2 regions of the Variovorax sp. UC74_104 genome follow, and region 2 is predicted to be linked to the other one. Evidence: predicted binding sites of a transcription regulator. Region 2 holds the regulator's gene; the other holds the start of a gene.
The links. Region 2 encodes HrcA, which represses chaperone genes, less so after heat shock. Its sites were predicted from a motif close to TTAGCACTCNNNNNNNNNGAGTGCTAA; they were not measured.
Positions count from the first base shown of each region.

Region 1 (3,396 bases), 2.4 Mb from region 2:
CGGCCATCCTGCTGGACGGCCACGTGCGCGACCTGCCCGCCCTGGCGGCCGGGGTGAGCGTAGGCGGCTTCGGCTGCGTGCTGGGCTCACTGGCCAACCTGATCGCGCTGCGGCTGGCGAAGCTGCCCAATGGGCTGAGCGAGTTCCATCGCATCAGCATTCCGTTTCTGCTGGTGTGCGCAGCCTCGGCGGCGCTGCTGCGGCTGGGGTGACAGCGGTGGCGGGGAGACAATCGCTTCCTCCCCTCCCGCCCCTTTTCGCGCACGCGCCAGCCACGGCCTCCCGAACACATCATTCCCAGCAGCACTGGCGGGGCTACTCGAAGCAGTGCCCGGAGATGGCGAAGGCCGTGTCAAAGTCGCCAAACCATGGAAGCACCCAAGGAACCGCCATCGATCTCTCCCCGCATGGCGATCGCCTACGCGATCGGGTCGCCCCTGGCGTTGCTCGCGCTCGTCTTCCTGCCTGCAGGCTCGATCGGCTGGCGCCCAGGATGGGTGTTCCTCGCAGTGCTGGTGCTTGGTTTCGGCGTCTCGGCGATGGTGCTCGCGCGGGTCAATCCGCTGATCTATCGCGCGCGCAGCCGCATCCAGCCGGGCACCAAGGGTTGGGACAAGGCATTGCTCGCGGTCATTCTTCCCGCGATGGTGGCCATCCTCCCCGTGGCGGCACTCGATGCCGGGCGCCATCACTGGTCGGAGGTCCCTGTTTGGCTCATGGTGCTAGGCTACATCGCGCTGCTCGGCGGGATCGCCCTGACCGCGTGGGCACAGGCCGTGAATCCGTTCTTCGAGCCTGGCGTGCGCATCCAGTCCGAACGCCAGCAGCGCGTGATCGATGCAGGGCCCTATCGGTTCGTTCGCCACCCGGGCTATGCCGCAGCGCTTGCGTTGTTCTTCGGCATGGCACTTGCGCTGGGCTCCTTCTGGGCGCTCGCCCCTGCGGCGCTCGCTTCGGCCGTCCTGGTCTTGCGGACCTCCTGGGAAGATCGCCTGCTGCAGGCCGAGCTTTACGGGTATGCGGACTACGTCCATCGTGTCCGCTGGAGGTTGGTTCCCGGGCTCTGGTAACCGCAGGGCTGTCCATCGACCTCTTTGCGCTCATTTTTACCCGGATTTAATTTCCGATTGGCGTTCTGGCGCGGTCATGAATGCCCGGTGCCGCATCCCAGCGGACCCACAGCCCTACCGACAAGCCCACCCGCATCCTTGAAACGTCATCGATTGCCCTTATGATTAGCACTCGCTGCTGATGAGTGCTAACAACGGCCTCGCTTCCAGTCGATGGGCTGCCGGTCCCCGGTCCGGCACCCGACCACAAACCCGTTTCTTATCCATACATCCAGGAGATGCAATGAAACTTCGTCCTTTGGCCGATCGCGTGATCGTCAAGCGTGTTGACAGCGAAACCAAGACCGCATCGGGCATCGTGATCCCCGACGCAGCCGCCGAGAAGCCCGATCAGGGTGAAGTCCTGGCCGTAGGCCCGGGCAAGCGCAACGACAAGGGCGAACTGGCCGCTCTGACCGTGAAGGTCGGCGACCGCGTCCTGTTCGGCAAGTACAGCGGCCAGACCGTCAAGGTCGGCGGCGACGAGCTGCTCGTCATGAAGGAAGACGACCTGTTCGCAGTCGTCGAGAAGTAATTCAACAGATCCCCATTCGGAGTAATAGAACATGGCAGCAAAAGACGTAGTCTTCGGCGGCGAAGCCCGCGCACGCATGGTCGAGGGTGTGAACATCCTGGCCAACGCAGTCAAGGTGACCCTGGGCCCCAAGGGCCGCAACGTGGTGCTCGAGCGCTCGTTCGGCGCCCCCACCGTCACGAAGGACGGCGTGTCGGTCGCCAAGGAAATCGAACTGAAGGACAAGCTCCAGAACATGGGCGCCCAGCTCGTGAAGGAAGTGGCCTCCAAGACCAGCGACAACGCCGGTGACGGCACCACCACCGCGACCGTGCTGGCTCAAGCCATCGTTCGCGAAGGCTTCAAGTACGTGGCCGCCGGCATCAACCCGATGGACCTGAAGCGCGGCATCGACAAGGCCGTGTCGGCCCTGGTCGAAGAGCTGAAGAAGGCCTCGAAGCCCACCACCACGTCGAAGGAAATCGCTCAAGTCGGCTCGATCTCGGCCAACAGCGATGAAACCATCGGCAAGCTCATCGCCGACGCGATGGACAAGGTCGGCAAGGAAGGCGTGATCACTGTCGAAGACGGCAAGTCGCTCGAAAGCGAACTCGACGTCGTCGAAGGCATGCAGTTCGACCGCGGCTACCTGTCGCCCTACTTCATCAACAACCCCGAGAAGCAATCGGCGCTGCTCGACAACCCCTTCGTGCTGCTGTTCGACAAGAAGATCAGCAACATCCGCGACCTGCTCCCCACGCTGGAACAAGTCGCCAAGGCCGGCCGTCCGCTGCTGATCATTGCCGAAGAAGTCGAAGGCGAAGCCCTGGCTACGCTGGTGGTGAACACGATCCGCGGCATCCTGAAGGTCGTGGCCGTCAAGGCTCCTGGCTTCGGCGACCGCCGCAAGGCCATGCTGGAAGACATCGCCATCCTGACGGGCGGCAAGGTCATCGCTGAAGAAGTGGGCCTGACGCTCGAGAAGGTGACGCTGGCCGACCTGGGCCAGGCCAAGCGCATCGAAGTGGGCAAGGAAAACACCATCATCATCGACGGCGCCGGCGCTGCTGCCGACATCGAAGCCCGCGTGAAGCAAGTGCGCGTGCAGATCGAGGAAGCCACGAGCGACTACGACCGTGAAAAGCTGCAAGAGCGCGTGGCCAAGCTGGCCGGCGGTGTTGCCGTGATCAAGGTCGGCGCTGCCACCGAAGTCGAAATGAAGGAAAAGAAGGCTCGCGTCGAAGACGCCCTGCACGCCACCCGCGCTGCAGTGGAAGAAGGCGTGGTTGCCGGCGGCGGCGTGGCTCTGCTGCGTGCCAAGCAAGCCGTGGGCGACAAGGTCAAGGGCGACAACGCTGATCAAGACGCCGGCATCAAGCTGGTGCTGAAGGCCATCGAAGCTCCCCTGCGCGAAATCGTGAACAACGCCGGCGGCGAAGCCTCGGTGGTGGTGAACGCGGTTCTGGCCGGCAAGGGCAACTACGGCTTCAATGCCGCCAACGACACGTACGGCGACATGCTCGAGCTGGGCATCCTGGACCCGACGAAGGTCACCCGCACCGCACTGCAGAACGCCGCTTCGGTGTCCTCGCTGCTGCTGACGACCGAAGCCATGGTGGCTGACGCTCCGAAGGACGACGCTCCTGCCGGCGGCGGCATGCCCGACATGGGCGGCATGGGTGGCATGGGCGGCATGGGCATGTAATTGCTCGCCCCCAGGCTGCGCGGCACTTCGTGTCCGCTACGCCTACCCCCTACCGGGGGCGACACCTG
Region 1 is NZ_CP171978.1:2,025,106-2,028,501, reverse strand. Features, by position in the region: gene ACHMXA_RS09425 (SLC13 family permease) at 1-212, shown strand, start outside; gene ACHMXA_RS09420 (methyltransferase family protein) at 369-1,070, shown strand; gene ACHMXA_RS09415 (co-chaperone GroES) at 1,354-1,644, shown strand; gene groL (chaperonin GroEL) at 1,676-3,328, shown strand.
Region 1: the regulator HrcA is predicted to act here: its motif matches at 1,236-1,262, upstream of ACHMXA_RS09415 (co-chaperone GroES).

Region 2 (3,396 bases):
CGCATTGCTGCTGAGCCGCGAGCGCTTCATCTCGCACGAGACGGTGTCGCAGGGCGCCGTCACTTTGGACGGCAGCGAGAACTCCTCGGTGCGCTTCGCGCTGTGCTGCCGGCCGATTCCCGGCGACCCGATCGTCGGCTATCTCGGCCACGGCGAAGGCCTGGTGGTGCACACCGAAGACTGCGGTGTCGGCCAGCGGCTGCGCCACAAGGACAGCGAACGCTTCTTCGCCGTCGAATGGGCGGACGAGCCGACGCGCGCGTTCGAGACCGGCGTGGTCATCACCGTGCGCAACGACAAGGGTGTGCTGGCGCGTGTCGCAGCCACATTGGCCGATGCGGAAGCCGACATCACGCACGTGGAGATGGCCGACGAAACCCCGCAGGATTCGACCGACCTGCGCTTCGTGATCGCCGTGCGCGACCGCGCGCATCTGGATGCGGTGCTGCGAGCAGCGCGGCGCACGGCATCGGTGCTGACCGCCTCCAGGACGGTTCCCGCGCCCTGAGCTGCCGTCAGTCAGTGGCCGAGCGCGGCGCCGGATAGCTCACGGACAGAATCTCGACCTCGTGCGCCCCGCCCGGGGTGACGAGCTTCACGACGTCCCCTTCGCGCGCCTTCAGCAACGCCCGCGCGATCGGCGAAATCCAGCTGACCTGCGACTTCGCGCTCTCCGCCTCGTCGATGCCCAGGATGGTGACGCTGCGCTCCTCGCCGGCCTCGTCGGCATAAAGGACCGTGGCACCGAAGAAGACCTGGTCGCGGCCATGGTGCACAGACGGATCGGTGACCTCCGCAATCTCGAGGCGCTTGGTGAGGAAGCGGATGCGGCGATCGATCTCGCGCAGGCGCTTCTTGCCGTAGAGGTAGTCGCCGTTTTCCGAGCGGTCGCCGTTCTTGGCGGCCCAATGGACGGTCTCGACGATCTTCGGGCGCTCCTCGTCCATCAGGTGCAGCAGCTCGTCGCGCAGGCGCGCGTAGCCGTCGGGGGTGATGTAGTTCTTGCCGCCCGCGGGAATCGGTGGCAGGGCGCCATCCGCGCCGTCGTCGTCTCCGTCGGAATCCGTTTCCTTGGTGAATGCCTTGTTCACGCTGATCCTCCGAAAAGAAAAAAGCCCGCAACTCGCGTTGCGGGCTTTCTTTATAGTGGTGCGGCTGGCAGGAATCGAACCCACGACCCCTTGGTTCGTAGCCAAGTACTCTATCCAGCTGAGCTACAGCCGCACAGCTAGCGATTATAGCCCGCTTTGGAGCCCTCTCTCGAACTATTCGGGCAAATTGAATAAATCGAAACCCGAAAAAGAAAATGCCCGGAAGACGAATCTCCCGGGCATTTCAAGATGGTGCGGCTGGCAGGAATCGAACCCACGACCCCTTGGTTCGTAGCCAAGTACTCTATCCAGCTGAGCTACAGCCGCTAAGCTCTCGATTATAGCCTGTTTTGGGCTGCTCCCCGAAAGCACGACGAAAGATGCGGGATCGAATCGTCAAGGGAGTGGTGGTAGGCCGTGCTGGGCTTGAACCAGCGACCAACGGATTATGAGTCCGCTGCTCTAACCAACTGAGCTAACGGCCCACGCGCAACGATTCTATGCGCGCCGACGGGCCTACTTGCGATGGCTCAGTGCGTTGGTCACGAGGCGCGACGTGATGTCGACGATCTGGATCATGCGGTCGTAAGGCATGCGCGTCGGCCCGATCACGCCCAGCGTGCCCACGACCTCCCCGTCGACCTCGTAGTTCGCGCTGACGATCGAAAGCTCCTCGAACGGCACCACCTGGCTTTCGCCGCCGATGAAAATCCGCACGCCATCGGCCTTGCTCGACACGTCCAGCAAGCGCATCAGCTGGGCCTTCTGCTCGAAGAGCTCGAAGGCGCGGCGCAGCTGCCCCATATCGCTGGAGAAGTCGCTCACCGACAGCAGGTTGCGCTCGCCGGAAATCACGACGTCGTCTTCCTTTGCCTCGGTCAGCACTTCCGAGCTGACCTGCACGGCTGCCTGCATCAGCGTGGCGATCTCGCCGCGCAGCTTCTCGATCTCGGACTGCAGCCGGTCGCGCACCTGCTCGATGGTCAGCCCGGCATAGTTCGCGTTGATGTAGTTCGAGGCCTCGACCAGTTGCGACTGCGAGTAGTCGGCCTCCGGAAAGATCACCCTGTTCTGCACGTCGCCATCGGGCGAGACGATGATCACCAGCAGCCTGCGCTCCGACAGCCGCAGGAACTCGATCTGCTTGAACACCGACGCGCGCCGCGGCGCCATCACCACGCCGACGAACTGCGACATGTTCGACAGCAGGTGCGCCGCATTGGCGATCACCTTCTGCGGCTGGTCGGGCGCGAGGCTCGGCGCGGTCATCTGCTCGCGCTGGGCGGTCAGCATGGTGTCCACGAAAAGCCGATATCCGCGGTGCGTCGGAACGCGGCCGGCCGAGGTGTGCGGGCTGGCTATCAGCCCCAGCGCCTCGAGGTCGGACATGACGTTGCGGATGGTTGCCGGCGACAGATCGAGCCCCGACGAACGCGAAAGCGTCCGCGATCCCACGGGTTGCCCGTCAGCGATGTAGCGCTCGACGAGCGTCTTGAGCAGCAACTTGGCACGGTCGTCCAGCATTGCAAGATTTTAGTGTTGTACTTTCAAAATCTCACGAAGCGCGGCCGAAAAGACACGCCTTCGCGCACCAACGCCGACCGCACACCCGTGTAGGACACGTCTAGCATTTCGGCAATTTCCCGGATGGTGAAGCCGGCACGATAAAGCATCGCACACGCCGCAGAGTGCTCATCAACCACCAACGGCCGGCGACCAAACAGCACCCCCCGAGCCTTCGCGGCAACCCTCCCAGCCTCACAGCGCTCCCGTATCAGACTCCGCTCAAACTGGGCGAACGCCGCGATCATTTGAAGAGCAAGCTCTCCAAACGAGTGCGATGTATCGATAGGCTCCGTCAGGGATCGGAAGCCGCAACCCCGCCCCTTGAGCACGTCCATAACGCGCAGCACCTCCTGCATAGACCTGGCTATGCGATCCAGCTTCCAGACCACGAGCGTATCCCCCTCCCTCAGAGACTCGAGCAGCCTCTGCAGTTCCGGACGAGGACCAACGCCCGAACCTTTCTCCCAAAACACCTTCCTCACTCCATACCTCTTCAGCGCTCTAAGCTGCAAATCTGCCTCTTGCTCAGCCGTACTCACGCGCGCATACCCAACAAACATTGCTCCCTCCAATGAAAAAGCCACCCCTCCGGTGGCTCGAATGACTCTGCCGCAGCTGTCGAAATGGGGGCGAGATTCCCTCCAGAAACCTGCGGTTTCCTACGGCAATCTCTCGTCGGGGTGCACGTGGGCCGCAGCCTCCGCCCAAAGGGCTACGGAACAGCCAAACAGCCGTTTGC
Region 2 is NZ_CP171978.1:6,060,659-6,064,054, forward strand. Features, by position in the region: gene ACHMXA_RS28570 (bifunctional (p)ppGpp synthetase/guanosine-3',5'-bis(diphosphate) 3'-pyrophosphohydrolase) at 1-508, shown strand, start outside; gene greB (transcription elongation factor GreB) at 516-1,091, opposite strand; tRNA gene ACHMXA_RS28580 (tRNA-Arg) at 1,148-1,224, opposite strand; tRNA gene ACHMXA_RS28585 (tRNA-Arg) at 1,342-1,418, opposite strand; tRNA gene ACHMXA_RS28590 (tRNA-Ile) at 1,500-1,576, opposite strand; gene hrcA (heat-inducible transcriptional repressor HrcA) at 1,608-2,615, opposite strand; gene ACHMXA_RS28600 (recombinase family protein) at 2,639-3,169, opposite strand.